DNA from 2 places in the Thermoanaerobacter siderophilus SR4 genome. Region 1 is predicted to be linked to the other one. Evidence: riboswitches for the same ligand, from Rfam matches in the RefSeq annotation. Region 1 holds a riboswitch; the other holds the start of a gene.
The links. Region 1 has a riboswitch for FMN ahead of ribD (bifunctional diaminohydroxyphosphoribosylaminopyrimidine deaminase/5-amino-6-(5-phosphoribosylamino)uracil reductase RibD). Riboswitches for the same ligand answer to the same signal wherever they lie in the genome.
Positions count from the first base shown of each region.

Region 2: another riboswitch for FMN. It lies ahead of THESIDRAFT1_RS00035 (ECF transporter S component); the one in region 1 lies ahead of ribD (bifunctional diaminohydroxyphosphoribosylaminopyrimidine deaminase/5-amino-6-(5-phosphoribosylamino)uracil reductase RibD).

Region 1 is NZ_CM001486.1:1,263,195-1,275,728, forward strand. Features, by position in the region: gene ilvN (acetolactate synthase small subunit) at 1-19, shown strand, start outside; gene ilvC (ketol-acid reductoisomerase) at 19-1,014, shown strand; gene THESIDRAFT1_RS06105 (2-isopropylmalate synthase) at 1,034-2,230, shown strand; gene leuC (3-isopropylmalate dehydratase large subunit) at 2,221-3,477, shown strand; gene leuD (3-isopropylmalate dehydratase small subunit) at 3,477-3,959, shown strand; gene leuB (3-isopropylmalate dehydrogenase) at 3,962-5,029, shown strand; gene ilvD (dihydroxy-acid dehydratase) at 5,035-6,705, shown strand; gene ilvB (biosynthetic-type acetolactate synthase large subunit) at 6,702-8,366, shown strand; FMN riboswitch at 8,364-8,478, shown strand; gene ribD (bifunctional diaminohydroxyphosphoribosylaminopyrimidine deaminase/5-amino-6-(5-phosphoribosylamino)uracil reductase RibD) at 8,563-9,645, shown strand; gene THESIDRAFT1_RS06140 (riboflavin synthase) at 9,656-10,279, shown strand; gene THESIDRAFT1_RS06145 (bifunctional 3,4-dihydroxy-2-butanone-4-phosphate synthase/GTP cyclohydrolase II) at 10,316-11,506, shown strand; gene ribH (6,7-dimethyl-8-ribityllumazine synthase) at 11,580-12,044, shown strand; gene ytvI (sporulation integral membrane protein YtvI) at 12,063-12,534, opposite strand, start outside.
Region 2 is NZ_CM001486.1:42-17,981, forward strand. Features, by position in the region: partial or broken gene THESIDRAFT1_RS14850 (IS110 family transposase) at 1-335, opposite strand, end outside; partial or broken gene THESIDRAFT1_RS13430 (group II intron reverse transcriptase/maturase) at 587-946, opposite strand; gene THESIDRAFT1_RS00035 (ECF transporter S component) at 1,409-1,993, opposite strand; FMN riboswitch at 2,087-2,205, opposite strand; gene arcC (carbamate kinase) at 2,290-3,231, opposite strand; gene argF (ornithine carbamoyltransferase) at 3,255-4,196, opposite strand; gene arcA (arginine deiminase) at 4,264-5,490, opposite strand; gene THESIDRAFT1_RS00055 (amidohydrolase) at 5,823-6,974, opposite strand; partial or broken gene THESIDRAFT1_RS14675 (TVP38/TMEM64 family protein) at 7,100-7,781, opposite strand; gene THESIDRAFT1_RS00065 (hypothetical protein) at 7,801-8,076, opposite strand; gene THESIDRAFT1_RS00070 (copper amine oxidase N-terminal domain-containing protein) at 8,220-8,891, opposite strand; partial or broken gene THESIDRAFT1_RS00075 (Tex family protein) at 8,985-11,122, opposite strand; one part of gene prfB (peptide chain release factor 2) at 11,163-12,200, opposite strand; one part of gene prfB (peptide chain release factor 2) at 12,202-12,270, opposite strand; partial or broken gene secA (preprotein translocase subunit SecA) at 12,287-14,981, opposite strand; gene THESIDRAFT1_RS00090 (hypothetical protein) at 15,428-15,928, opposite strand; gene THESIDRAFT1_RS00095 (transcription repressor NadR) at 16,038-16,550, opposite strand; gene THESIDRAFT1_RS00100 (DUF5317 domain-containing protein) at 16,516-17,100, opposite strand; gene THESIDRAFT1_RS00105 (HD-GYP domain-containing protein) at 17,090-17,940, opposite strand, start outside.

The sequences.
Region 1 (12,534 bases):
ATATGAGGGGGAATTGTAATGGCAAAGATGTATTATGACAAAGATGCAGATTTAAATTTACTCAAAAACAAAAAAATCGCAATAATAGGTTTTGGAAGTCAGGGTCATGCTCATGCACTAAATTTAAGAGATTCTGGACTTGATGTAGTAGTTGGCCTTTACGAGGGAAGCAAATCAAAAGAAAAGGCAGAAAAAGAAGGGCTGCGAGTTTATACAGTTGAGGAAGCAGCTAAAGTAGCAGATATCATAATGATGCTGATACCGGATGAAAAGCAGGCAAAAGTCTATAAAGAAAGCATAGAAAAAAATCTTACAGAAGGTAAAGCTCTCGCTTTTGCTCATGGGTTTAACATTCATTTTAAACAGATTGTTCCTCCTGATAATGTGGATGTGTTTATGGTGGCTCCAAAAGGTCCGGGACATTTAGTTCGGAGAGTATACCAGGAAGGGAAAGGAGTTCCAAATCTTGTAGCAGTATACCAGGATTATACAGGGAAAGCTTTTGAAATAGCTTTAGCCTATGCAAAAGGAATAGGAGGTACACGGGCAGGTGTTATTGAGACTACTTTTAAAGAGGAGACAGAAACAGACCTCTTTGGGGAGCAGGCTGTCCTTTGTGGTGGAGTTACTGAACTCATGAAAGCAGGATTTGAAACATTGGTAGAAGCTGGTTATCAGCCAGAAATAGCTTATTTCGAATGTGTGCATGAAATGAAACTTATAGTTGACCTCATATACGAAGGCGGTTTTAGTTATATGAGATATTCTATTTCTGATACTGCAGAATTTGGAGATTATATGACAGGCAAGAGGATAATAACAGAGGAAACAAGAAAAGAGATGAAAAAAGTTTTGTCAGAAATACAATCAGGAAAATTTGCAAAAGAGTGGCTTTTAGAAAATCAGGTAGGAAGACCACAGTATAATGCTATAAAAGATAAAGAGGCAAATCATCTTATTGAAAAAGTCGGCAAAGGTTTGAGAGAAATGATGGCTTGGATTAAAAAAGAATGAATAAGGAGGTAGATAGGCGATGGGGGTCAAAAGAGTCATTGTTTTTGACACTACGTTACGAGATGGTGAGCAGACTCCTGGCGTCAACTTTGACATTAACGATAAATTTGAAATAGCAAAACAGTTGGTATCCTTAGGAGTTGATGTCATAGAAGCAGGATTTCCAGCAGCTTCTAATGGAGATTTTGAAGCAGTTAAAAATATTGCTGATAAATTGAAAGGTGTTACTATTGCTGCAATGGCAAGGTCTGTAAAAGAGGATATAGACAGAGCTAGCAGCGCTTTGAAAAATGCTGAAAGGTCGAGATTACACGTTTTTATCGCAACTTCTGATATACATCTTAAATACAAACTTAAGATGTCAAGAGAAGAAATGCTTGAAAAAGCCGTTGAAATGGTAAAATACGCAAAAGGAAAATTTGATGAGATTCAATTTTCAGCAGAAGACGCTTCAAGGACTGATTGGGATTTCTTAGTAAAAGTTTTTAGTGAGGTAATTGATGCAGGAGCAAATGTAATAAATGTGCCCGATACTGTGGGATATGCGATGCCAAGAGAATTTGGAGAACTCATAAAATACATCAGAAATAATGTTCCCAACATCGATGGAGTAATGATAAGTGCTCATTGTCACAATGATTTAGGAATGGCTGTAGCGAATTCTTTGTCTGCCATAGAAAACGGAGCAACTCAGGTAGAAGTGACTGTAAACGGAATAGGAGAAAGGGCAGGAAATGCAGCTATGGAAGAAGTAGTGATGGCATTAAATACGAGAAAAGATTATTTTGGCCTTGTTCACGGAATAAACACTAAAGAGATATACAATACAAGCAAATTGGTAAGCGAACTTGCAGGAATTAAACTCCAACCTAATAAAGCAATTGTAGGTGCTAATGCTTTTAGACATCAAGCGGGAATTCACCAACATGGAGTTATAAACAACAGAGCTACTTATGAAATAATGAAACCAGAGGACATTGGAATAATTCCAGATACTTTTGCATTAGGTAAGCTTTCAGGAAGAAATGCTTTTGAATTGAAAGTCAAACAATTGGGGTACAATAATCTTTCACCAGGAGAATTAAGTGATGCTTTTAGAAGGTTTAAAGATTTGGCAGACAGAAAAAAGGTCATTGTGGATGAGGATATAAGATTTGTTGTTGAAGAGACTTTGGAAGAGTTTAGGAGTTTTAAGGAGGGAGAAGCTTGGGCTTAACATTGACACAAAAGATATTGTCAGCAAAAGTTGGTAGAGAAGTAAAACCAGGGGAGTTAATTGAAGTTGATGTGGATATGGTGTTAGGCAATGACGTCACTGCTCCTGTTGCTATAAAGGAGTTTGAAAAGATAGGCATTGATAGAGTTTTTGACAATACAAAAATTGCCCTTGTTCCTGATCATTTTGTTCCTAATAAAGATATAAAATCGGCGGAGCAAGTGAATATAATGAGAAAATTTGCAAAAAAACATGGAATAGTAAATTTCTTTGAAGTAGGGCAAATGGGAATAGAGCACGCACTTTTACCCGAAAAAGGACTTGTACTTCCTGGGGATGTTGTCATAGGTGCCGATTCTCATACTTGTACCTATGGCGCTCTTACTTGTTTTTCTACAGGAGTTGGAAGCACTGACATGGCGGCAGCGATGGCGACAGGCAAGGCTTGGTTTAAAGTGCCAGAAGCTATAAAATTTGTGTTAAAAGGCAATTTGCAAAAATGGGTAAGCGGAAAAGATGTTATCTTGTATATAATCGGAAAAATAGGAGTTGACGGAGCTTTATACAAATCTATGGAATTTACAGGAAACATAAAAGCTTTGTCAATCGACGATAGATTCACAATTGCCAATATGGCAATTGAAGCAGGGGCTAAAAACGGTATTTTCGATTTTGACGAAATTACCGACGCATATGTTAAAGGGAGAGCAAAAAGAGAATATAAAGTATTTGAAAGGGATGAAGATGCTGAGTACAGTGAGGTTTATGAGATAAATTTGGATGAGATAAGGCCTCAAGTAGCATTTCCTCATTTGCCTGAAAACACCAGAAATATTGATGAGGTTGGAAAAGTGAAAATAGACCAAGTGGTTATTGGTTCTTGCACCAATGGACGCATATCAGACATGGAGATAGCTTATAAGATATTGAAAGGCAAAAAGGTTCATCCTGATGTAAGACTTTTAATTTTTCCTGCAACACAGGAAATATACTTAGAATGTGTTAAAAGAGGTTACATCGAAGAGTTTATAAAAGCAGGTGCGGCAGTATCTACTCCTACGTGTGGACCTTGCCTTGGCGGACATATGGGAATTCTGGCTAAAGGAGAAAGGGCACTGGCTACTACTAATAGAAATTTTGTAGGAAGAATGGGACATCCTGAGAGTGAAGTGTATCTTTCAAGTCCAGCTGTTGCGGCGGCTTCAGCTATTGCAGGATATATCGTAAGTCCAGAGGAGGTAGAATGATGCAGGGGAAAGCCATAAAATATGGGGACAATATAGATACAGATGTTATAATACCAGCAAGGTATTTAAACACATCAGACCCACAAGAATTGGCACAGCATTGCATGGAAGATTTAGACAAAGAGTTTAAAAACAAAGTTCAAGAAGGAGATATACTGGTTGTAGGTGAAAATTTTGGTAGTGGATCCTCCAGAGAGCATGCGCCAATTGCTATTAAAGCATCTGGTATATCCTGTATAATTGCTAAGTCGTTTGCAAGAATTTTTTTCAGAAATGCGATAAATATAGGGCTTCCGATATTAGAATGCAAAGAGGCAGTAGATGGGATTGAAGAAGGTGATATTGTTTTGGTTGATACAGATAATGGAATCATAAAAAATTTGACTAAGGGAACAGAATTTAAAGCTCAACCCTTTCCTGACTTCATAAAAGAAATAATGAAATATGGTGGACTTATAAATTATGTCAGAGAGAAGGTGTGACATTGTTTAAAATTGCTGTTTTGCCTGGAGATGGAATTGGACCTGAAGTCATAGAAGAAGGGTTAAAAGTTTTGTCTGCTATAGAAGACAAGTACAAACTTAAATTTGATGTAAAAAAGTATCCCTTTGGAGGAGAAGCTATAGATAAATATGGTGTTCCCTATCCGGAAGAGACAAAAAATGCATGTCTTTCCAGCGATGCTGTTCTTTTGGGAGCAGTAGGTGGACATAAATGGGATGACCTTGAGGGGGATAAAAGGCCAGAAGCGGGTCTTCTGGCTTTAAGAAAAAGCCTAGGGGTTTATGCAAATCTAAGGCCTGCTGTTCTTTATCCTCCTTTAAAAGAAGCTTCTCCTTTAAAAAACGAGTTATTACAAGAGGGTTTAGATATTCTTGTGGTAAGAGAACTTACTGGTGGCATTTATTTTGGACCGAGAGGAACAGTTGCTATAGATTATGGTTTTAAGGCTTATGATACAGAAGTGTACCAGACTTCAGAGATAGAAAGGATAGCGGTTATTGCTTTTGAAGCGGCTTTAAAGAGGAAAAAGAAAGTCACTTCTGTAGACAAGGCAAACATTTTGGATTCTTCAAGATTGTGGAGAAAAACGGTAGAAGAAATAAGTAAGAGATATCCTGATGTTGAGTTAAACCATATGTATGTAGATAATTGTGCTATGCAACTAATTAAAAATCCTTCTCAATTTGATGTAATTCTCACTTCCAATATGTTTGGCGATATATTAAGTGACGAGGCTTCCCAACTTACAGGTTCTATAGGTATGCTTCCTTCTGCTAGCTTAAGAGAAGATAAAGTGGGGCTTTATGAACCTATACACGGTTCTGCTCCAGATATTGCTGGAACAAAAAAAGCAAATCCTTTAGCTACAATACTGTCAGTTGCTATGATGCTGGAATATTCTTTTGACCTTATAGATGCTGCTAATGACATAAAGGATGCAGTAAATAAAGTTTTAGAGGCAGGTTATAGGACTTTTGATTTAGGAAAAGGAATAATTTTAAATACTCAGGAGATGGGAGATAAAGTGGTAGAGTATGTAAAGGGGTGAGGAGATTGATAAGCGATAGCATAAAAAAAGGAGTTGAAAAGGCGCCGCATAGGTCACTTTTATATGCTTTAGGCTTGACTTATGAAGAGATAAAAAGGCCTATTATAGGAGTTGCAAACTCAAAAAATGAAATTATACCAGGTCATATGCATTTAGACAAAATAGCTGAAGCTGTAAAAGCAGGCATCAGAATGGCAGGAGGAACCCCTATAGAGTTTTCCACTATTGGTGTTTGTGATGGCATTGCCATGAACCATAAAGGTATGAAATACTCTTTAGGGAGTAGAGAACTTATTGCAGATAGCATTGAAATCATGGCAATGGCCCACGGTTTTGACGGGCTTGTGCTTATACCTAATTGCGACAAAATAGTACCGGGAATGCTTATGGCAGCAGCACGCCTAAATATTCCTGCAATAGTTGTAAGCGGAGGCCCAATGCTTGCAGGAAAGTGTAATGGAGATACCTGTGATTTGAGCAGTGTTTTTGAGGCGGTAGGGGCTCACAAGGTTGGTAAAATCACTGAGGAAGACCTCTACAGGATAGAGCTTAACGCTTGCCCTACCTGTGGTTCCTGCTCTGGTATGTTTACCGCAAATACTATGAATTGCTTGACAGAAGCTTTAGGAATGGGACTTCCAGGAAATGGCACAATTCCAGCTGTTTATTCTGAAAGGATAAGACTTGCAAAACAAGCTGGAATGAAAATCATGGAGCTTGTAGAGAGAGGAATTAAACCTTCCGATATACTTACAAAAGAGGCATTTATAAACGCCTTTAGTTTAGACATGGCTTTAGGTGGTTCTACAAATACAGTATTGCACTTAAAAGCTATAGCTCATGAGGCAGGCGTAGATATACCTTTAAATGAGATTAATGAGATTAGTACAAGAGTACCTAATTTATGTAAATTAAGTCCTGCAGGGAAATACCACATAGAGGACCTTTATTTTGCAGGCGGAATTTCAGCTGTTTTAAAAGAGCTGACGAAAGCTGATCTCATAAATACTGAAGTGTTAACAGTTACAGGAAAGACATTGGGAGAGAATATAAAAGACGCGAAAATTTTAAATCATGATGTGATAAGGCCAATAGACAACCCTTACAGCAGTACTGGAGGTCTTGCGATACTGTACGGGAACATTGCAAGAGAAGGAGCTGTTGTAAAAGCATCTGCTGTAGCAAAAGAGATGTTAAGACATGAAGGACCAGCAAAGGTATTTAATTCTGAAGAAGAGGCTATTGAAGCAATATATGGTGGGAAAATACAGAAAGGCGATGTGGTAGTAATAAGATACGAAGGTCCAAAAGGTGGGCCGGGAATGAGAGAAATGTTAAGTCCTACTTCAGCCCTTGCAGGTATGGGACTTGACAAAGATGTCGCTCTTATAACAGACGGTAGATTTTCAGGTGCAACAAGAGGAGCTTCCATAGGACACGTCTCTCCGGAAGCTATGGAAGGAGGAGAAATAGCGATTATTGAAGATGGGGATATTATTGAAATTGATATTCCCGCAAGAAAAATTAATGTGAAATTAACTGATGAGGAGATTAAAGAAAGAATGAAAAGATGGGTAAGACCTGAACCAAAGATAAAAACTGGTTATATGGCAAGATATGCAGAACAGGTGACTTCTGCAAATACAGGTGCAGTTTTTAAGGGGGGAGGTATATGAAGTTAAAAGGAGCGCAAGTAGTTATAGAAGTTTTAAAAGAGATGGGCGTTGATACTATATTTGGCATACCAGGAGGAGCAGTTATTCCCATTTATGATGCTCTTTATGACTCTGATATAAGGCATATTTTAGCTACTCACGAGCAAATGGCAGCCCATATGGCAGATGGTTATGCAAGAGTTACGGGAAGGGTAGGGGTTTGCTTTGCTACCTCTGGCCCCGGTTCTACCAATCTTGTAACGGGTATAGCTAATGCTTATATGGATTCAGTACCTGTTGTGGCGATAACAGGACAGGTTCCTACAAATCTCATAGGAAAAGACGCTTTTCAAGAGGTTGACATAACAGGTATTACGATGCCTATAACTAAACACAACTTTATTGTAAAGTCTCCTGATAAACTGGCAGATACAATAAGGCAGGCATTTGCAATAGCCAAAAGTGGAAGGCCTGGTCCTGTGTTAGTAGATATTCCAAAAGATATACAGAATGCTGATATAGAATATGTTAAGGAAATGGGAGATAGTATTAATATAAAAAACAATGTCAATGGAATAGTTTCGCAAAAAGAGTTAGACAAAGCCATTGAATTCATTTTGCAAAGTAGAAAACCTGTAATATTTGCAGGAGGAGGAGTGATTTGGGGAGAAGCATCAGAGGAACTTATAGAATTTGCAGAGAAGACCAATATACCTGTTGCTACTTCTTTAATGGGATTAGGATGCTTTCCAGAAGACCATCCTTTGTCATTAGGTCTTATTGGCATGCATGGAAGCAGATTTGCAAATTTGGCTGTGTATAAATCAGACCTTGTGATAGCGATAGGAACGAGATTTAGCGACAGAGTCGCTGGCAAAGCAGGAGGACTTGCACCGAATGCCAAAATAGTCCATATTGATATTGACCCTGCAGAATTAGGGAAAAACGTGGAAGTAGAGGTAGCAATTATAGGTAAAGTAAAAGAAGTATTGAAACTTTTAACGAATAAACTTCCATTCATTGAGAGAAAAGAATGGTTAGAGGAAATTTCTTTCTTGAGAGAAAAGCACGGATTAAAGTATAAAAACGATGAAGTTTTGAGGCCTCAGTGGATAGTAGAAAAAATTCAAGAAATTTCGAACGATGACCTTATAATAGCCACTGAAGTGGGACAAAATCAAATGTGGGCTGCCCAGTTTTATAAATTTAAACACCCCAGAACCTTTGTTACATCAGGGGGATTAGGGACAATGGGCTTTGGGCTTCCTGCTGCAATAGGAGCGCAAGTAGGAAGGCCAGATAAAAGAGTTGTAAACATTGCAGGTGATGGAAGTTTAAGAATGAATATACATGCCTTAGAAACAGCTGCTGTATATAATATTCCGGTTATAACGGTACTACTCAACAACCAAACTTTAGGCATGGTAAGACAGTGGCAAAATCTTTTGTATGACAAGAGATTTTCCCACACAGATTTGAACGCAAATTTGAATTTTGCTAAGCTTGCAAACGACTTTGGAGTAGAAGGAATAAGAGTTACAACAAAAGAAGAATTTGAAAAAGCGTTTAAAAAAGCCTATAGCGAAAAAAGACCTTTTATGATAGAATGTATTATAGACAAAGATGAGATGGTGCTTCCATTTATCCCCGCGGGGGGAACTGTTGAAAATACAATTGGATAAAACCTTCAGGGATCGGTGAAATTCCGTACCGGCGGTATAGCCCGCGAGCCTTTTGGCAGACTCGGTGAAATTCCGAGGCCGACAGTTAAAGTCTGGATGGGAGAAGGAGAAATATTCCCCAGGGAATATATTCTCTGGGGTTTTTTTAACCCTGAAGGTTTAACCTTCAGGATTTTTTAGTATAGGAGGGATTAAATTGGAAGAATATATGAAAAGGGCTTTAAAACTGGCTGAAAAAGGATGGGGATACACAAACCCTAATCCACTTGTGGGTGCTGTAATAGTTAAAAATGGAAAAATAATAGGTGAGGGTTATCATGAATATTTTGGAGGTCCCCATGCTGAAGTAAATGCATTAAAAAATGCAGTTGAAGATGTTAAAGGTTCTACTATGTTTGTAACACTTGAACCTTGCAGCCATTATGGCAAAACACCACCTTGTGTTGAAGAAATAATTAAATCTGGCATTAAGAGAGTGTATATAGCGATGGAAGACCCAAATCCTAAAGTTAGCGGAAATGGTATAAAAAGGTTAAAAGAGGCGGGAATAGAAGTACAGGTTGGGATGATGGAGAAAGAAGCGAGGAAACTCAACGAAATATTTGTTAAATATATTACGACAAAAATTCCATTTGTAATATTAAAATCTGCTATGAGCATTGATGGGAAGATTGCTTGTTATAATGGAAATTCTAAATGGATTACAAATGAGAAATCAAGAAAATTTGCTCATAAAATAAGAGGACGTGTATCCGCGATTATGGTTGGGGTAAATACAGTAATTAAGGATAACCCAATGCTTACAACAAGGTTAGAGGGGTACAAAAGTCCTGTAAGGATTATTGTGGATAGTAGAGGTAGAACGCCACTTGCCTCAAATGTAATAAGAGACAAAGCGGCAAAAACGATAATTGCTACAACAGAACTTATGCCAAACAGTGTAAGAAAGAAACTTGAAGATATGGATATTGAAGTTATTATATTAAAAAACGACAATGGAAAAGTACCTTTAAAAGAGCTAATGATAAAACTTGGAGAGAGGGGGATTGATAGTGTATTGATTGAAGGCGGTGGGACATTAAATTGGTCTGCACTTAAAGAGGGAATTGTTGATAAAGTTATGTTTTTTATATCACCTAGAATAGTAGGAGGAGAAAATGCTTTAACACCTGTAGAAGGTATAGGCTTTTCAAATATAGAAAATTCAATAGAATTAAAAAATATAGAGATTGATAGAATAGATGATGATATACTAATAACAGCATATGTAAGAAAGTAGGTTATGGCGTATGTTTACTGGAATTATAGAAGAAACAGGAACTGTTAAAAATATTATACATGGTACTTTTACAAAAATTGTTATAAAATGTAGCAAAGTCCTTGAGGGAACAAAAATAGGTGATAGTATAGCAGTTAACGGTGTATGCTTAACTGTTACTAATATGTCAAACGAAAGTTTTGTAGCTGACGTTATGCCTGAAACCATGAGAGCAAGCAATTTAAAAGATTTAAAAATTGGAAACATTGTCAATCTTGAAAGAGCACTTCAAGTTGGAAGGAGAATGGGTGGGCATATCGTAACTGGTCATATAGATTGCGCTGGAAAAATCATAGACAAAAGGCAGGAAAAAAATGCTTTTATATTTAAGATAGCTATCAATAAAGAATTTACAAAATACATTGTGCGTAAGGGAAGCATTGCGGTAGATGGTATAAGTTTAACGGTTGTTGAAGATGGAGATGATTATTTTACTGTTTCAATTATTCCACATACAATGCTTAAGACGACATTGGGTTATAAAAGGGTAGGAGATAGTGTGAATATCGAAGTTGATATACTTTCTAAGTATGTAGAAAAACTAATAGCGCAAAAGGATATAAAAGATTTATTGAAAGAAAATGGATTTATATAGATTTAGATGACTTTTCTAAGTTAAGGAGGAAAGACTATGTTTGATAGGATAGAAGATGCAATAGAAGATATAAAGCAAGGAAAAATGATTATTGTTGTTGATAATGAAAACAGGGAAAATGAAGGCGACTTAGTCATGGCAGCAGAAAAAGTTACCGGAGAACATATCAACTTTATGATAAAGTATGGACGGGGTCTTGTATGTGTTCCAATGACAGAAAAGAGACTTGATGACCTTGGCATTTACCAGATGGTTGAGAATAACACTGACCATAAAGAAACTGCTTTTACTGTATCTGTAGACTATAAAGAATGTACCACTGGTATTTCTGCCTTCGAAAGAGCACTAACGGTGAATAAATTAGTAGATGATAATTCAAAGCCAGAAGATTTTACAAAGCCAGGACATATCTTTCCTTTAAGAGCAAAAGATGGTGGTGTCTTAGTAAGAGCAGGACATACAGAAGCAGCTGTAGACCTTGCAGTTCTTGCGGGACTCAAACCTGCTGGAGTAATATGCGAAATCATAAAAGATGATGGAAATATGGCAAGGCTGCCTGACCTTTTGGAGTTTGCAAAAAAATTTGGGTTGAGGATTATATCTATTGAAGATTTAATAGAGTACAGAATGAAAAATGAAATACTTGTGAGAAGGGTAGCACAGGCGAAACTTCCAACAAAATATGGGAATTTTGAAATTGTCGGGTATGAAGAAATATTAACAGGAAAACAGCATGTAGCTCTGATTAAAGGAGACATAAATAGGGATCCTGTACTTGTGAGGATACATTCAGAGTGCCTGACGGGGGATATATTGGGGTCATTAAGATGTGACTGTGGTGACCAGCTTCATGCGGCAATGGAAAGAATAGGACAGGAAGGAGGAGTACTAGTCTATCTGAGACAGGAAGGAAGGGGTATAGGACTTTTAAACAAGATTAAGGCGTATCATTTGCAGGATCAAGGGTTTGATACTGTTGAAGCGAATATTAAGCTTGGCTTTCCACCCGATTTAAGAGAATACAGCATAGCTGCCCAGATTTTGAAAGATATAGGAGTTAAAAAGATAAGGATTATGACAAATAATCCGCAAAAAATTATGGAATTATTAGACTATGGTCTTGAGGTTGTAGAAAGGATTCCTATAGAAATTTGTCCAAATTATTATAATGAAAAATATCTCAAAACAAAAAAAGAAAAAATGGGACATCTAATTTTGGAAGTGTGAAATGCTATGCAAAAAGTGAATTGAATGTAATTATAAGCACAGTGAAGAACACTAGTAAGGGGAGTGCATAGTTATGAAAATATACGAAGGAAAACTTACGGTAGAAGGAAAGAAATTTGGAATTGTGGTAAGCAGATTCAATGAATTTATAACTAACAAACTTCTCGAAGGAGCACTTGATGCCCTAAAAAGGCATGGTGCTTTAAATGAAGATATTGAAATTGCATGGGTACCTGGAGCATTTGAAATACCACTTATAGCTAAAAAGATGGCTGAATCTAAAAGATATAATGCAGTAATTGCACTTGGAGCAGTAATAAGAGGAGAGACACCCCATTTTGATTACGTTGCAAATGAGGTATCAAAAGGTATTGCAAAAATATCTCTTGATACAGAAGTTCCAGTTATATTCGGCGTTCTTACCACAGATACAATTGAGCAAGCTATTGTAAGGGCGGGAACAAAAGGTGGGAATAAAGGTTTTGAGGCAGCCGTTACAGCAATAGAGATGGCAAATCTAATAGATGAAATAAAATAAGGGCAAAATGCCCTTATTTTATTTCCAAGGAGGAATAATTTCTGCTTTTTGAAGAGCTTTAAATACTACTACAAATACAGGCCCTATTACAAGCCCTAAAGCACCGAAAAGTTTTGCACCTATAAACATAGATAAAAGCGTAACAAGAGGATGAAGTCCGATACTCTGACCTACAATCTTAGGCTCTATCATTTGTCTTACAACTACCACCAAGCCGTACAGTATTAAAAGATATATCCCTACCATGTAGTTTTTCATTATGATGTTATAAAGCGCCCATGGTACCATGACAGCACCAGAACCAAGTACGGGCAATGCATCTACAATGGTTACAAGAAGACCCAATAGAAATGGATAGTCAAAACCTATCATTGCAAGGCCTATGGAGACTTCCAAAAAGGTTATAAGCATTATTGTTGCTACTGCTCGCAGATAACCGAAAAATGTCTTTAAAAGGTCTACCTGAATATTTTTTGCATGCTGTGCCCAA
Region 2 (17,940 bases), 1.3 Mb from region 1:
CAGTAAACCATGCTGCAATAATCCTGCAATCCACTCCGCATCCTTTACATCCGTTTTTCTTCCCGGTACATTCTTAATATGATTAGCATTTACTACCATTGGATTGAGCCCCTCAATCTCAAGAATATTGTAAATGGGCTTCCAGTAAGAACCTGTACTTTCCATCGCTACATGTGTACTAACTTTTACTTTTAATCCAGTCCACCATAGCTAGTATATCTCCAGTCATCGTGGAGAATGTACGTATTTCTTTTTCTTCTGGTGTAATTACGCAAGCTACTACAGTCTTTTTTATGAATGTCTAAGCCACAACAGCGTGGATATATAACTTCCATTTGTATCATCCTCCAGCGGCTTTTAGATTTGAAGGGCTGGTGCAACAACCTCTATTCGATTATTCTATCCCGCGTGCTTCCATATTGGAGCAACAGTCTGTGGTGCACCCGGTCGTTGTGGTTCAGTCTGGTTATCGGGCTCAAGGCACCAAAATGGTAACGACCTGCCTTCACCAGCCGCTATACTGATTATATCATCAAAAAAGGACATTTTCATTCTCTGCTGGTGCCGCATTTGTTGCGGCATGGGAGTCTGGTTTGGGAATTTCTACTCTTCGCACTGGTTGTGGTTTGTATTTCCCCTCCAGCAGTTGTTGTTTTATGGTTGGCCAGTTTTCTTTGAGATACGGTAGAAGTTCATCTACTTCCATCCCATCGACTCCATGGCTTCCTTTATTTGCAACAACGCGCTTGTATGCTGCTTCCATGTTCCCTCGTTCTACTATCATTTCAAGCATCTTGCCGGTATATCTTTGTACCTCGTTTCTTCCATCTTCCGACGCCGATGATATACTATGCACTTCCGTTGTCTTTTGAAATTCCATTTCTCTATTCAACGGATAGCCTCTTTGTTGAGTTGTCTGCAGTCTCTGCATATCTTTCGAGTCCATAAGATTTCCAAAACCTCCTAACGTTCGGTCCTTCCTTATCTATTCATGTCTAGATAAGTACTATGACCTCTGCTGACTTCTCAAGGTTCAACCATACATCACTGTATGGGTTGTCACTTCAGATTTTACTTCCATGACTTATCCTTGAGACCTCCCCGGGTAAGAACGATAACTTTCATCTCATATATCTGCCAGATTTACTGTATGGGATTCGGGTAGTGTTGGACTTCGTTTTGTTACGCAAACTCATCCATCCCAATTCAGCCTCTTATCTGGTTCTTGTTCATCAGACCGAGATTTTGCCTTAAGCTTCCTTCAGATTCCACCTCACGATGGACACCCTTGCTCTTGGCTAGTGGTTCCCACTACCAAGCCCACAGCGGACTTTCACCGCCTAGTTATCGCCCATGCCGGGCGCACATAAAAATAATCCCCAGCATGCGCTGAGGATTCTCAAAAAAATCAATGTTTCAAAACTGGTGAAAGCTTTTTATATATCAATAAAGTGATTAACGAAAGCATAATTCCTTTTAGCACATTAAAAGGAAAAATACCATAAGCTATAAGGGTTCTAACATCCACTATGTTTTTATTTGCAGCCTTACTCATACCAATGATAGCATCCATAGGCCATCCCATAACTTTTTGGTACAAAGGCAGAAAAACATAATAATTCAAAAGTGAAGCAGTAAAAGCCATCACTACTGTAGCAATTGCCATAGATATAAGGGCATTTTTTCGCGTCTTATTGAATTGATATATTATGCCTGCTGTGTATACAAATATAGAACCCACAGAAAAATTTGCAATTTCTCCAATGCCACCCGATTGAGTTATAGTAGCATGGATTATGTTTTTAATAAGCTCGACCATTACACCATATAAAGGTCCCATAGCAAAAGAAGCAACTAATGCAGGTACGTCACTAAAATCCAGCTTTAAAAAGCCAGGGAATAGAGGTACCTGAAATTCCAAGTACATCAATATAAAAGCTGTAGCAGAAAGAAATCCCACTTTTACTATGGCTTGTGTTTTGGTTTTTTCCACAATTCATCCCTCCAATTTTATTTACTAAAAAAATCCTGAAGATAAATCTTCAGGATTTTTTTGTGATTTATTTCGCAAAAATAGGCACAAAAAGAAAATCTTCTCCCCTCCAGACTTTCACTGTCGGCTTTGGAATTTCACCAAATCGACCGCATGCGCGGCTCGCGGGCTATACCGCCGGTCGGGAATTTCACCCTGCCCCGAAGATTTACCTTCATCTTATTCAATTTTAATTTTATTCTCTCACTTTTATCTCTCTTTGTCAATAGTTTTTGTGAAAAATTTTTAATTTATTTTCATAAGCTTATAACTGTGCCTGCTTTTCCCTCTAAAGCTTCTAATGCTTTGCCTAAAGAAGTAATTATAGCTCGCCTTCCTACTTTTGACTTTGCAAACCTCACTGCTGCTTTAACTTTTGGAAACATACTGCCTGGTGCAAAATGGCCTTCTTCCATGTATTTTATTGCCTCTTCCACTGTCATTTTGTCAAGAAACTTTTGATTTGGCTTGTTGTAATTTATTGCTACCTTTTCAACAGCTGTAAGAATTAACAGCACATCTGCATCAATATCTTCTGCCAATTTTTCAGAAGCCAAATCCTTGTCTATTACGGCAGCTACTCCTTTTAAATTGCCATTTTCCTTAATAACAGGGATTCCTCCTCCCCCAACTGTTATTACTATTACCCCATTTTTTTCAAGTAACTTTATTGTATTAAGTTCTACAATTTCTTTTGGGTCAGGGGAGGGAACAACTCTTCTATATCCTCTTCCACTGTCTTCTACCATTTCATAACCTTTTTCTTTTATTAAAACTTCAGCTTCCTCTTTTGTGTAAAAAGGTCCTATTGGCTTTGTAGGTTTTTTAAAAGCAGGGTCATTTTTATCCACTACAACCTGTGTTATAATAGTTGCTACTTCTTTTCTGATATTTCTCTCCTTCAAAACTTCCCCTAATGCCTGTTGAATCATATATCCTATCATACCCTGGCTCTCTGCCCCACACACATCAAAAGGCATTGCAGGGACAACTTTTGATGCGACTTCATTTTGTATGACTATATTCCCCACCTGAGGACCATTGCCATGAGTAATTACAACAGAATACCCTTTTTCAATTATATCCACTAAATACCCCGCTGTCCTCTTCACTACTTCCATTTGAGCCTCTGCAGTAGGAGGCGTATTCACATCCTGCAGAGCGTTCCCTCCTAAGGCAATAACAACTTTTTCCCTCATAATGTCCTCCCCTGTAACCAATTTTAAAGCAGAGTAGCAATCATCACAGCTTTAATTGTATGTTTTCTATTTTCTGCTTGGTCCCACACTCTAGATTGTTTACCTTCTATAACATCAAAAGTAACTTCTTGTCCTTTTACTGCGGGCAAGCAATGCAAAAATATAGTATCTTCTCTTCCTGTCTTTTTCATCATTTCCTCATTCACTTGGAAAGGTCTCAAAAGAGCTTCCCTCTCTGTAGCCTTTGCTTCTTCTCCCATTGACGCCCACACATCGGTGTAAATAGCATCTGCACCTTCAAGGCCCTCTCCTGGCACACTAGTAAGTTCAAAAGTTCCTCCATTTTCAGCTGCCATTTGCCTGATTTCATCTATGAACTCTTGTGAAGGCCACAATTCTTTTGGAGAATTAATCACATAATGCATCCCCATCTTAGCGCAGCCTACCGCTAAAGTATTAGCCATGTTATTCCTTCCGTCCCCTACAAATACAAGCTTTCTTCCTTTTAAACTCCCAAATTCTTCTTCTATTGTCATAAGGTCAGCCAAAACTTGAGTTGGATGATATTCGTCAGTTAAGCCATTGTACACAGGAACACCTGCATATTTTGCCAAAATTTCCACGGTCTCCTGTTTAAACCCTCTAAATTCTATTGCATCAAACATTCTTCCTAAAACTCTTGCAGTATCCTCTATTGATTCTTTAGCTCCCAACTGAATGTCATCTGTTGATAAAAATACTGGATGTCCTCCTTCTTCACCAAAGGCAGTTTCAAAAGCGCATCTCGTTCTTGTGGACCTCTTTTCAAAAATGAGAGCAATAGTCTTACCTAAAAATCTTTGATGTACAACCCCTGCTTTTCTCTCTGCTTTTACTTGTTTAGCAATGTCTAAAATATATCTTATTTCTTGAGGGGTGTAATCTTTTAAAGTTAATAAACTCCTGCCCTTTAAATTAAATGCCATAGTCATCCTCCTTTTAGTAATTTTACTTTATTAATTTTATATTATCTTACCCTATTAGTCAAAAGGTTTATATATCTTCTCTCTTTAAAGGCATCGACATACACCTTGGGCCACCGCGTCCCCTCACTAATTCAGAGCCTTCAATTTCAATAACTTTTATTCCATGATTTACTAAGGTGGTGTTGGTTATCTCATTTCTGTTATATGCCATTACAACTCCTGGAGCAATGGCCAAGGTATTCGTGCTGTCATTCCACTGTTCCCTTGCTCCTGTTATCTCGTCACCTCCTCCACTTTCAATTAAATTGACTTTATCAAGGCCCAATGAAGTCTCTAAAACTTTTGTAAAGTCTTCTTCTACCTTCACTCTAATTGTTCCCTTTTCTCCTCTTGTAATCCTGTAAACCTTCAATTTTTCTTTTATACCAGGATATATTAAAAATTTGTCCACATCCACCATAGTAAAAACTGTATCAAGATGCATAAAAGTTCGTTTTTTTGGAATTTCTAAAGCGATTATCTCTTGTAACTCTTCTCCTCTCTCTAAAAGAGTAAGAGAAATTTCTTCAATTGCCTGTGGGGAGGTTCTTTCACTTATTCCAATAGCTATTACTTTTTTGCTGAGAACTAACACGTCTCCCCCCTCAATAGGATACTCTGAACGATAATCATACCACAATAGATTCTCCTGTACTTTTAAAGTCTTAGAATGCTTAAAAACATACTTAAGCAACATGGCTTCTCTCTTTCGAGCAGTTGTCTTCATACTGCTTATCATCACACCATTGCCAATGACCGCAGCAGGGTCTCTCATAAAATAGCAGTTTGGCAAAGGATTTATAAAAAATGGGGAATCCTTATAGACATAATCCACCAAAGATTGAGGCTCCACCTCATGCACTTCTTTTTTCAAAAGTCCTGCAATAGCGTAGTCCACTATTTCCTTGGGGGTTCTTTCCTTTAAAAAATTTGTAATTGTTTTCTTAACTTCTAAAGAAGTATTCATATATGAAACCAAATCATATATAAAAAACTCTTTTATTCCAGTATCCTGTAAAACCTCTTCCAATAAATCTTCTAAATAATAAACTGTCACTCCGTTTTCTTTTAAAGCTTGCGCAAATTTGTCGTGTTCCTCCTGAATCCTTTTAAGCCAGGGAATATCATCAAAAAGAAGCTCACTTAAAAACTCAGGGGTCAACCTTTCTAATTCTTTACCAGGCCTATGAAGGAGGACAGAATTTAATTTTCCAATCTCAGAATAGACTCGCAAGCAATTTGTGTTTTTCTCCAACTCTGTAACCCCCTCTGTCCCTTTTACTATACTACCTATCCATCAACTTTATATACCTATAGTATAAACCAATAAAATAACTTTTGCAATTTAACTCAGTAAATTAATGTAAACGTTTTGTATAAAAATAATTTAAAAAAATCTTTTGTTTGTAAAGTTTTAAATAATTATTCAAATATCCCAAGATAAAGCCTTAAAAATTCCCCAAATAAAACATGGCATGAATAAAAATAAATCATAGAATTTCAGACTGCATAAAAAATTTTTTAAAGTTATAAAAAATTATGAGGCTATTTATTCAGACTCCTCTAAATAAATAGCCCCATGACAGTTTATGCTTTATGTACTAATTTCCCATTAATAAATACATATTTTGTCCTTGTCTTCACTTCCAATGGATCTCCATCAAAGACTACAATATCAGCGTCTTTCCCTTTTTCAATGCTTCCCACCCTGTCGTCAACTCCTAAAATTTTCGCAGGGTTTATGGTGATGGCTTTTAAAGCCTCCATTTCATCCATACCATCCTTTACAGCTAAAGCAGCACATAGAGGCAAGTAATTGAGAGGTATTACAGGGTGGTCTGTCATTATCGCAACTGTAAGTCCTGCTTTTGAAAGAATACCTGCTGTCTTAAAGCTTAGATTTACAAGCTCAATCTTTGACCTTTCAGACAATGAAGGTCCCACAATAACTTTAGCATTTTCTTTCACCAATTCATCAACAATTAAATGGCCATCAGTACAATGGTCAATGGTTATATCTACATTAAATTCTTTTGCAATTCTTAAAGCTGTAAAAATATCATCTGCTCTATGAGCATGAGCTTTCAGTGGAATTTCTCTCTTTAATACTTTTACCAATGCTTCAAGGCCTAAGTCCCTTTCAGGCTTTTTGTCTTCCTCTGCATGCTCCATCTTTTCCATGTACTCCTGAGCTTTTATAAGCTCTTGCCTTAAAAGAGCCGCAACCGCCATTCTAGTTGAAGGCATTTTATGCTGCTCATGGTAAACGGATTTAGGATTTTCACCAAAAGCGACTTTTATCGCTGCTGGTTCTTTTACTATCATATCATCTATTCTTTTACCATAAGTTTTTATAACTGCAAACTGTCCTCCTATAACATTAGCACTGCCAGGACCTGTCGCAACAGTCGTAACCCCTGCTTGATAAGCCTCCTCAAAATACTTATCCATTGGATTTATTCCATCAATCGCTCTAAGTTGCGGAGTTATAGGGTCTGTCGCTTCGTTTCCATCTGCTCCTTCAAATCCCATAGCGTTTTCCCACATTCCAAGATGGCAATGAGCATCAATTAAGCCCGGCATAACAGTTAAGCCTTGAACATCAATCACTTCTGCATCCAAAGGAGCAATCAAATCCTCTCCAACATCTACAATTTTCCCGTCGTCGATGAGCACGTCTCCTTTTTCATAAATTTTGCCGGCCATTGTCAGGATTTTTCCACCTTTTAATAAGTACATATAATTCCCCCCTGAATTCATTATATATTAACATTATAGCACAAAGAAACAATTTTATGAAATCATTATCTTTACAAAACATATTCACTAAACTTTTCTGTTCAACCACGTCAAATCTTACTTTATTAAAGTTTTTTTAATTTTTCCATTATGACATCTTTTTTATAAACCCCTATTAAAAACAATAATACTGCGATAATTGCAACGATTCCTGCCATAAAGTAATTTTTATTTCCCAAATTTGCCCCTATATAGGCTGAAAAAAATATGCCTGGAAGTCTCGCAAAAAGAGTAATGATGAAAAAATTGTAAAACTTAACCGGTGTAATTCCTGCAATGTAGGAAAGGGCATCTTTAGGCATTCCAGGTATAAAAAACAACAAAAAAAGAATAGTTTCTCCTTTGGGATTGTTTATAATATAATCAAATTTTTTCAAATTTTCCTCTGAAACAATACTTCTCACAAAATTATAACCTAAAACTCTCGCTATCAAAAAGCAAATAAGAGAACCTATAGTAATACCTATGACAGAATATAAAGTGCCTAAAAAAAGTCCCAAAAAGGTATCCCCCTGCAATTTGCACTACTTCTCCCGGTATGGCAAATATAACTACTTGAAGTATTTGAACTCCTATAAATACAATAACACTAAACTTACCAAAGCTGTGTATCCACTGCCTAAATTCATAAGGGTTGTCAATTAACAAAACAAAATTCCTTCCAAAAGTTGCCATAATAACCACTAGGGTAATGGCAAAAATGACTACTAAAAATAAATTTATTACATAAGTTTTGTGCATTTTCATCCATTTACACCTCAATTTTTTATCCATTTCTCTTTTTTCTTTTTACAAAATAATCGTAAAGTTGCGAAACATCCCTACCAGCATAATTCAAATATTTTCTTCCCTTTCCACGTACAAAAGGTAACAAGCGTTTTCCATACTTTTTCCCTGCTCCTAACATAAGCCCTGTCCCTATGCCATACATAATAATTTTTTTAATAGACCTTTTAATAGCATTTTGAGAGCCCGGGCCAAAAACACTAAAGGTAAATCCGACTTTACCTTTATTACCTCCAACCCATTTGGCTTTTGGCATTTTTCTCCCCCCGTTTTCTTACGGTCCTATGTTTGTAATTTTATTATAGGATTCATTCAAAGCCATGTCAATAAAAGCACTGTCTATACAAAAAACCGGCATTTTACTGCCGGTTTTGCAACATCCAATTGCCTATGTATTTTTTAATCATTTCCCTCTACTTCTTCATCGGTGCCGTATACACTGTTTGTGACTGTCTCATTTGTATTTGCGTACACATCCTGAGATACTGTACTTTCTTCAGAATTATTTTCTATCTCCGTTTGATCTTCTTCTTCAATTTCTATATCTCCTGTTTCTTTATCGTAATTTACTTTTCCCCCTAAAATCTCAGATATAAATCTAACTGGCACAAATGTTCTATTACTTATTTCCATTGCCGGAACGTCTAAAGTATATTCTTTACCGTTTACTAAAACTTTTGTTTCACCTAAAACAAGTTGAATTGTTATATCGCCTTTTGTAATAGTAACTATCTTGGTTTCTTCGTCCCAGTCCACTTTTGCCCCAAAACCATTCATTATAGCCCGCACAGGGATTAAGGTTCTTCCTTCTTTTATCACTGGAGGTATGTCAAATTTTATCTCTTTTTTGTTGACAGATACCTTCCCTTTAAATTCCTTAGCTTTCACGCTAGCTTCTAATTTTGTCTGCGTTTGGACTTCTACCTTATTTTTAGTTTCTCCTTTTGCCTCCAGTTTAGTTTCTGTTTTAATTTTTAGCTCATGTTTCGCCTTATCTGGCTTTGCATAGACTGTTAAAGCAGAAGAAAAAACGAGTAACCCCATAAGCACAAAAGCTAATATTTTCTTCATACTCTCTTCCTCCTTTGTTTGATTTACCTTATTTTCACTATATAATTTCGGAGGAAGAAATAAATTTTTAGGGGGTACTAATTAAAAAATTTTTTATTTCATTGAAAGAGAAATTCTATTTCTCTCAATGTCAACACTTAAAACTCTCACTTTTACAATGTCTCCCACTGAAACCACATCAAGAGGATGTTTTATGTAGCTTTGAGACATCTCAGAAATGTGGACAAGCCCATCAGTATGAACCCCTATATCTACAAAGCAGCCAAAATCAGTAACATTTCTAACTGTTCCCATAAGCTCCATGCCTGGTTTTAGCTCATTTATAGTCATTACATCAGACCTCAAAATTGGCTTAGGCAAATCCTCTCTGGGATCTCTTCCAGGTTTTTTAAGCTCTGAAACTATATCATAAAGAGTAGGAAGTCCTATATCGTATTCCTCTGAAATCCTCTCTAGTCCGTATTCTTCTAAAGAATTAGCAAAATCTTTTAACTTTTTCTATCTAGTTTTTCTTTCTCATATCCAAATTTTTTCAAAAGTTTTTCTAAAGTTTCATACCTCTCTGGGTGAACTGCTGTTGAGTCAAAGATATTGTCACCGTCCAAAATTCTCAAAAAACCCGCACATTGTGTAAAAGTAGTATCTCCTAACCTTTTTACATTTTTAAGCTGCTCCCTATTTGTAAATTTCCCTATTTGATTTCTATATTCTACAATATTCTTGGCAATAGCAGCATTTATTCCTGAAACGTATTTTAATAAAGATACTGATGCAGTGTTTAAATCAACTCCTACGCTGTTTACACAATCTTCTACAACTCCATTTAAGGCATCCCCCAATTTTTTCTGGTCTACATCGTGTTGATACTGCCCTACCCCGATGGACTTTGGATCAATTTTTACAAGCTCTGCCAATGGGTCTTGAAGCCTTCGCGCCAGTGAGATAGCTCCTCTTAAACTTACGTTTATATCAGGAAATTCCTCTGTACCTATTGGAGAAGCAGAATAGACTGATGCACCTGCTTCATTCACTATCACATATTTTACCTCTCTTGAAAGTTCTTTTATAAGCTCTGCTATAAACATTTCACTCTCTCTTGAAGCAGTTCCATTTCCCAAAGCGATTAAAGTGACATTGTATTTTTCTATTAATTCTTTTAAAACCTTTTTAGAATTTTCAAAATCATTTTGAGGAGGAGTAGGGTAGATTGTTGCAGTATCCAAAAGTTTTCCCGTTTCATCCACAATGGCAATCTTGCACCCTGTCCTATACGCTGGGTCGAATCCCATAACAACGTGTCCTTTTATTGGCGGCTGGAGTAAAAGACTTTTTAGATTTTCTTTAAAAACTATTATTGCCTTTTCTTCTGCTTTTTCCGTAAGAGTATTCCTTATTTCCCTCTCTATTGAAGGAGCAATAAGCCTTTTATAGGAATCTTCAATTGCCTTCTTATAATACTCTGCAAATATTGAAGCTTTATTTACTTTTGATTCTATAAGCCTATTTATTATCCTTTCACTATCTATCTCAATTTTTACAGATATGTATTTTTCCCTTTCTGCCCTATTTATCGCCAGTATTCTATGAGGCGGTATTGTCTTTACAGCTTCTTTATAGTCATAATACATCTCATAGGGAGACCTTTCTTGTTTTAACGCCTGTGTCACTATAATTCCGTTATTCCACGTAAAACTTCTTATGTATTTTCTTATATCAGCGTCATCAGATATATCCTCTGCAATTATATCCATTGCCCCTTGGTATGCTTCTTCAACTGTTGGAACATTTTCATTAAGATAAGGCTTTGCGTATTCCTCTACATCCCCATCTGTTACCTCATTTGAAGAAATAACCTTTGCAAGAGGTTCCAAGCCTTTTTCTTTCGCAATGGTCGCCCTTGTCCTTCTTTTTGGCCTAAAAGGCCTGTATATGTCCTCCACCTCTTGTAAAGTTGTAGCATTTTCTATTTTTGCTTTTATCTCCTCTGTCAGTTTTCCCTGCTCATCAATTAACCTTATAGTATCCTGTTTCTTCTCTTCAAGGTTTCTCAAATATGTAAGTCGGTCATAAAAATTTCTTAAAACCTCATCTGACAAACTTCCTGTTGCTTCTTTCCTGTACCTTGCAATAAAAGGAATTGTATTTCCTTCATCAATAAGCTTTATTGTATTTTCCACTTGAAAGTCTTTAAGATTAAATTCTTTTTTTAACGTTTCTTTTACTCTATCCATAACTTACCCCTTTCTCACATAAATTTAAAGGGATACCTTTTTAAGATATCCCTTGTGATTTTTGCTTTAGATAAGCGTTTATAAATCCATCTATTTCCCCATCCATCACTGCCTGAACATTTCCCACTTCATAATTTGTCCTGTGGTCTTTAACAAGGGTATAAGGCTGGAAGACATACGACCTTATTTGGTTGCCCCATGCCGCCTCTCTGTGCTCTCCTTTTAAGTCTTCGATTTTTTCTTTCTTCTCTTTCATCATGAGGTCCAAAAGTTTAGCTTTAAGCATTTTCATGGCAGTTTCTCTGTTTTGAATCTGAGACCTTTCACTTTGACATGAAACCACTATGCCTGTTGGAAGGTGAGTAATCCTTACAGCAGACTCCGTCTTATTTACATACTGTCCTCCCGCACCCGAAGCCCTATAAGTGTCAATTTTTAAATCCTCAGGCCTTATTTCCACTTCAATATCATTTTCTAATTCAGGAAGTACTTCCACAAGTGCAAATGAAGTATGCCTTCTACCTGCCGCATCAAAAGGAGATATCCTCACAAGGCGGTGAACACCCGCCTCTGATTTAAGATATCCATAGGCAAAAGGCCCTTTTATCATAAGAGTGACACTTTTTATTCCTGCTTCTTCTCCTTGCAAATAGTCAAGGGTTTCTACTTCAAAACCTTTGTCATTAGCCCATCTTGTATACATGCGAAGTAACATCTCCGCCCAGTCTTGAGCCTCTGTACCACCTGAGCCTGCATGAATAGAAAGTATGGCATTGTTTTTATCATAGGGGCCATTTAATAGGGTTTTTATCTTTAAATCCTCTAACTTTTTCTTGAGCTCTTTGTATTCCTTGTCTACTTCATCAGTTATCGACTCATCCCCTTCTTCTAAACCCAATTCAATAAGTGTATTTAAGTCTTCCCATTTTGACACAAGAGAATTGTACTCTTCTAAAAGTTCTTTTAAGGCTTTTTGTTTTTTAGCTAATTCCTGTGACTTTTTTATATCGCTCCAAAAAGCAGGATCAGACATCTTTTTGTCTATTTCTTCTATTTCTCTTTTGACACTTTCTATGTCAAAGAGAAACCCCCATTTCTTTTATTTCTTCAATCATGTTTGAAACTTCTGCTTTGTAGTCTTGCAACAAACCGCATCTCTCCTTTTTAGTATTTTATATTGGCACCACAACATTTTTTTATATTTTTTACCACTGCCACAAGGACATGGGTCATTTCTGCCAACTTTTTTGCCTTTAACAACTGGCTGTTTTTTCTCTTCTGCGTCTACATTAGTGGAAATAGGTTTCGCCACCTGTTCTCTTTGAATCATATTGTCTTTATTAATTTGAATGTGATACAAGAATTTAACAGTATCCTCTTGTATGCTTTGTATCAAGTCTTCAAACATATCAAAAGCTATTTTTTTGTACTCAATAAGAGGGTCCACTTGTCCATAAGCTCTTAAGCCTATGCCTTGACGCAATTGGTCCATTTCGTCTATGTGGTCCATCCACTTAGTATCTACAACTCTTAAAAGAACTATTCTTTCGATTTCCCTCATTTGTTCTGGACCAATTTCTGCCTCTTTTTTCTCATACTGTCTTACTGCCTCTTCATATATTATGTCAGTCAAAACCTCTTTGTCAAGCCTATCTATATCAACATCAATAGCCACGCTGTCTTTTTCAAGGAACATGTCGTAAAGATGGTCTAAAAGCCCTTTTATATCCCATTCCTCAGGATACTTACTTCCTGCAGTATATATCTCAACATTTCTCTCTATTATACTTTTTACCATCTCAAGAATAGACTCTTTTAAGTTTTCACCTTCAAGTACCTTTCTCCTTTGGGCATATATTATCTCTCTTTGTTTGTTCATTACATCGTCATACTGCAAAACGTGTTTTCTAGTGTCAAAGTTTATACCCTCTACCTTTTTCTGGGCCTGCTCTATTTGTTTTGTCAAAATCTTATGCTCTATGGGCTGGTCATCATCAATTCCCAGACTGTCCATCATGTTCTTTACTCTTTCTGAGCCAAAAAGTCTCATCAGGTCGTCTTCTAAAGATATATAAAATCTTGATTCTCCTGGGTCACCTTGACGGCCTGCACGTCCTCTCAACTGATTGTCTATTCTCCTAGCTTCGTGCCTTTCAGTACCTATAATGTAAAGCCCACCCAGCTTTACAACCTCATCGTGTTCTTTTTCAGTCTCTTTTTTCGCCTCTTCAAGAAGCTCAAAATATCTCTCGCGGGCTTTTTTAACTTCCTCGCCTGAAACAGGGCCATATCCTGCAGCTTCGTTAATAATTTCTTTTGAGTAGCCCTCCTCAAGCATCTTTTTCTTAGCTATAAATTCAGGATTACCTCCTAAAAGGATATCAGTACCACGGCCTGCCATGTTTGTAGCAATTGTAACTGCTCCTTTTCTTCCTGCCTGTGCTATTATCTCTGCTTCTTTTTCATGGTACTTTGCATTTAATACTTGATGAGGTATCCCTCTTTTCTTTAACATGGCGCTTAATTTTTCAGATTTTTCAATAGAAATTGTACCAACTAGAACAGGCTGACCTTTTTTATGATGTTCTACAATGTCCTCAACAACAGCTTTAAACTTGGCTTCTTCTGTTTTGTATATCACATCAGGATGGTCTATTCTTATCATCGGCTTATTAGTCGGTATTACTACAACATCTAATCCATAAATAGCCCTAAATTCTTGCTCTTCTGTTTGAGCTGTACCTGTCATACCAGCTAATTTTTTATACATTCTAAAGTAATTCTGGAATGTTATGGTGGCTAAAGTTTTGCTTTCTCTTTCTACCTTAACCCCTTCCTTTGCCTCAATAGCCTGATGGAGGCCTTCACTGTACCTTCTCCCAAACATAAGCCTTCCTGTAAATTCGTCCACTATGATGACTTGACCATCTTTTACCACATAGTCTATATCTCTTTTCATTATAGCATGGGCCTTTAAGGCTTGGTTAATGTGGTGAGAAATTTCCATATTTTCAATATCAGCAAGGTTTTTAATTCCAAAAAATTTTTCTGCCTTAACTATCCCTTTTTCAGTCAAACTTACAGCCTTTGCTTTTTCATCAACTACATAATCTTCATCTTTTCTCAAAGTCCTCACAAATCTGTCGGCTAACTTATACATGTCTGTGGATTTTTCGCCTATGCCAGATATGATAAGAGGAGTCCTTGCCTCGTCTATCAGTATGCTATCTACCTCGTCTACTATAGCATAATTAAGTTCTCTTTGCACCATGTCTTCTTTGTATATAACCATGTTGTCTCTTAAATAATCAAAACCGAATTCGTTGTTGGTTCCATAGGTTATATCAGCAGCATAGGCTTTTTTTCTTTCTTCAGGGCCCATATCGTGAAGTATTACTCCAACGCTCAGCCCCAAAAACTCGTATATCTTGCCCATCCAATCGCGGTCTCTTTTTGCCAAGTAATCATTGACAGTTACAATGTGAACTCCTTTGCCCTCTAAAGCATTAAGATATGCAGGTAATGTCGCGACAAGGGTTTTACCTTCACCAGTTTTCATTTCAGCAATGCGTCCTTGGTGAAGGACAATGCCGCCTATCACCTGCACTCTAAAATGTTTCATTTTAAGAGTTCTCCAAGCGGCCTCTCTTACCACCGCAAAAGCCTCGGGAAGTATATCATCAAGAGTTTCACCATTTTTCAATCTATTTTTAAATTCATCTGTTTTCGCCCTAAGCTCTGCATCCGTAAGTCTTGCCATTTGATCTTCATATGACAAAACCTTATCGGCAATTGGTTCCAATCTCTTAACTTCTCTTTCACTGTAGCTGCCAAATATTTTTTCAACTAAGCCCAACATTTTTATCACCTTCTAAGGTTATTAATCAACTATATATTATATCACTATGCAGTCTTTATGGCAATAAAAAGCAGTTTTTTTCAAGAATATTTTACACTCTCTTCATACAATTTTCACAAAAAAGAACGTCTCAAAATGATGCATTCTCTGTCTTAGACAAAGTTCCATTTTTATTGGCATTTTACATCGTTCGCTCCAGGTGACATCACAGACTAAACTAAAGCTCGACCTCTGACTCAGGCGGGGTTCCGGGCACATTCGACATCCCTGTCTCAGGTGCCCGCCTCCGCCATCCGTGGCTTCGGCCCCGCCTTCGTCTGTCGGTCTCGCTAAGTTTAGTTGCTGCTCTGTCAAGTCGCTTCACTTATGCAAAATGCCAATACATCATAAAGAGTTTGTCTACAGACTGAGAACATCTCAAAATGAGACGTTTCCTTTTTAAAAGGTTAATTTTTTATGTCCACAGCTTTAAACTTCAAAATAGGATTTAATACGTAAAATAGTGCCAATGCAATTGCAGAATCTATTGTGTGGTGAATCATTGTCCCTACTCCTACAACCACAAAAGCCTTGTAAAAATCAAATCCAAAAGGCATCACCACAATTGCTTCTAAAACAGCATGTATTGGAAGTGTAACAGCTAACGCCACGGGAAAAGAATATCCTCTTTGTATCATTTTAGCTCCAACATAGCCAAACACTGCGTGAACCGCTGCTCTTGCTGCTATTATAGGTCCCAATTTTATTAAAAATCCTATCGCAGATACAACACCCACAAATACCGCTGTTGCAGGACTTATAAGCATTGCCAGCATTACAGGTACATGGGATGCCAGTGTGGCTGAGAAAGGCGGAATAACTATCCCTAAAACTCCTCCAAAAGCCAAAGGTATAATAAGGGATAGTGCTGCTAAAAGCCCTCCAATAGTAATTTCTCTTGTCTTCACGTTAAAACCCCCATTTTTTACTTTTCACAATTATAGTATACACAGATGTATATACACCTGTCAATAATAAAATAACCACTTTTTAAAAATTTTTAAAGTGGTTAAGTCCTTATTCTATTAAAAAGCCTTTTTCCTTTAAGACCTTTTGTATTCTATCTAGTACCTCTTTATTTTCCCCTTCAACAGTGTGAAGATGCACTCCATCCGTCAGAGAAGACAAAAGGGTCGCTTTTCCTTCTTTTACAAACTCCATGAATTTACTTACATCATACCTTGAAGAAAGCATTAAAAGCCCTTTTATCTCCCCATAGAAGGGATGCTCTACAATTACATCTAGCACTTTTCCGCCATTGTCAACTATTAAATTTAACTCCTCCTCTGTTCTGTCGTATCCGTGTTTGACAGCAAAAACCCTTTTTACAGTGTTTTCTTTTACAATGTCTATTATATAACCTTGAGGGGTAGACAATATTTTAATCCCTTTAGCCCTTAAAATAGCTATATCTTGCACAATAATTTGCCTTGTCACTCCAAACCTTTTAGCAAGGTCAGAGCCGGATATAGGCTCTTTAGCATTCTTTAAAATTTCAACTATTTTGTTCCTTCGCTCTTGTGCCGTCATGATTCTTCACCTTTTTAAGCATAGCATTTGTAACAAGTAAAAACGTGCCTGTCGCCATTATAAAATCTCCTATGCTAAAGGTTTTTGGCAATGGATAAGGTTTGGGCAATACTAGAACATCTGCTAAAAATTTTAACCGTGTATAATTTGTCAAAACTTGATGGGTAGCAATTTTATTTGCCTGAAGGTCAGGGATGAGATTATTAAGTCCCGCTGCCTTTAAAGCATCAACAGAGACAGGCATCCTTCCTCCGTTGACAAATATAACGATAAAATTTAAAAGCACTCCAATGCTTATTATTCTAAAATACTTGTTATCTCTATTGTACCACAATCCTATGAAAAGCAAAAGATAAACAAAGAAGTGGATATAAGACCGGTATTCCATAATGACGTGAAACTTATTAGCAAGGTTTAACATACCAAACTCCAAAACAAAAGCAGCTATAAAAAGGCTGGGTTTTTTTATGTCAATATCAGCAATTCCGCTGATTTTTCCTCTTCTTAAAGTTCCGTAAATTAGAGAAGCACCAAGTGAATCAAATATCATGCTTAAACTCCTCCCTATTCTTTTCAAAAGCTTTTTTAAAGGCGTTTATTATTTTAGGGCTAAACTGCGTCCTTTCATGTTCTAAAATTATTTTATAAGCTTCCTCTTGTGAAAAAGCCTTTCGGTAGGGCCTGTCTGAAACTAAAGCATCGAAAACGTCTGCGAGGGAAAGTATCTGCGCTTCCAATGGTATTTCGTCACCTTTTATGCCATCGGGATATCCACTTCCATCGTACCACTCGTGATGGTATTTCACCCATAGAGAGGCCTCCTTTAAAGCCGGAACATCTCTTAAAATTTCATAGCCTTTTTGGGGATGTTCTTTTATTATGCTTAATTCTTCATCAGTTAACTTCCCTGGCTTATTTAAAACTTCCTCCTTTACACCTATTTTGCCTATGTCATGTAAAAGTGATGCAATCCTCACCATTTCAGTGTGAGACTCACTAAAACCAAATTCTCTACAAAGTAAAGCCGCAATTTTTTCAACGTTTTTTGAATGACCCGCTGTATATTTATCCTTTGCATCAAGAGCTTTTACAAGCACATTTATTGTGTCGTAATAAGACTGCTTTGAGTCCATGTAAAGCTTAAACATGTATCGTATCATAAAAAGGGGTATGAAAAGTAAAATAAGACTAACATAACCTATCCTTATAAAAGCTTCTGACATGACTATACCTAAAAAGGCAAGAAAGAGAAAGTTTGGAATCATCCATTTAATTTCTTTTGTTAAAACATATGTAAGTGATTTATTTGTTAAAAAAGATAATAATATTGCTACAATAGAAGTATTTAAGAAATAATATACAATTGCTGCTAATATTGCAGATAAAAGGT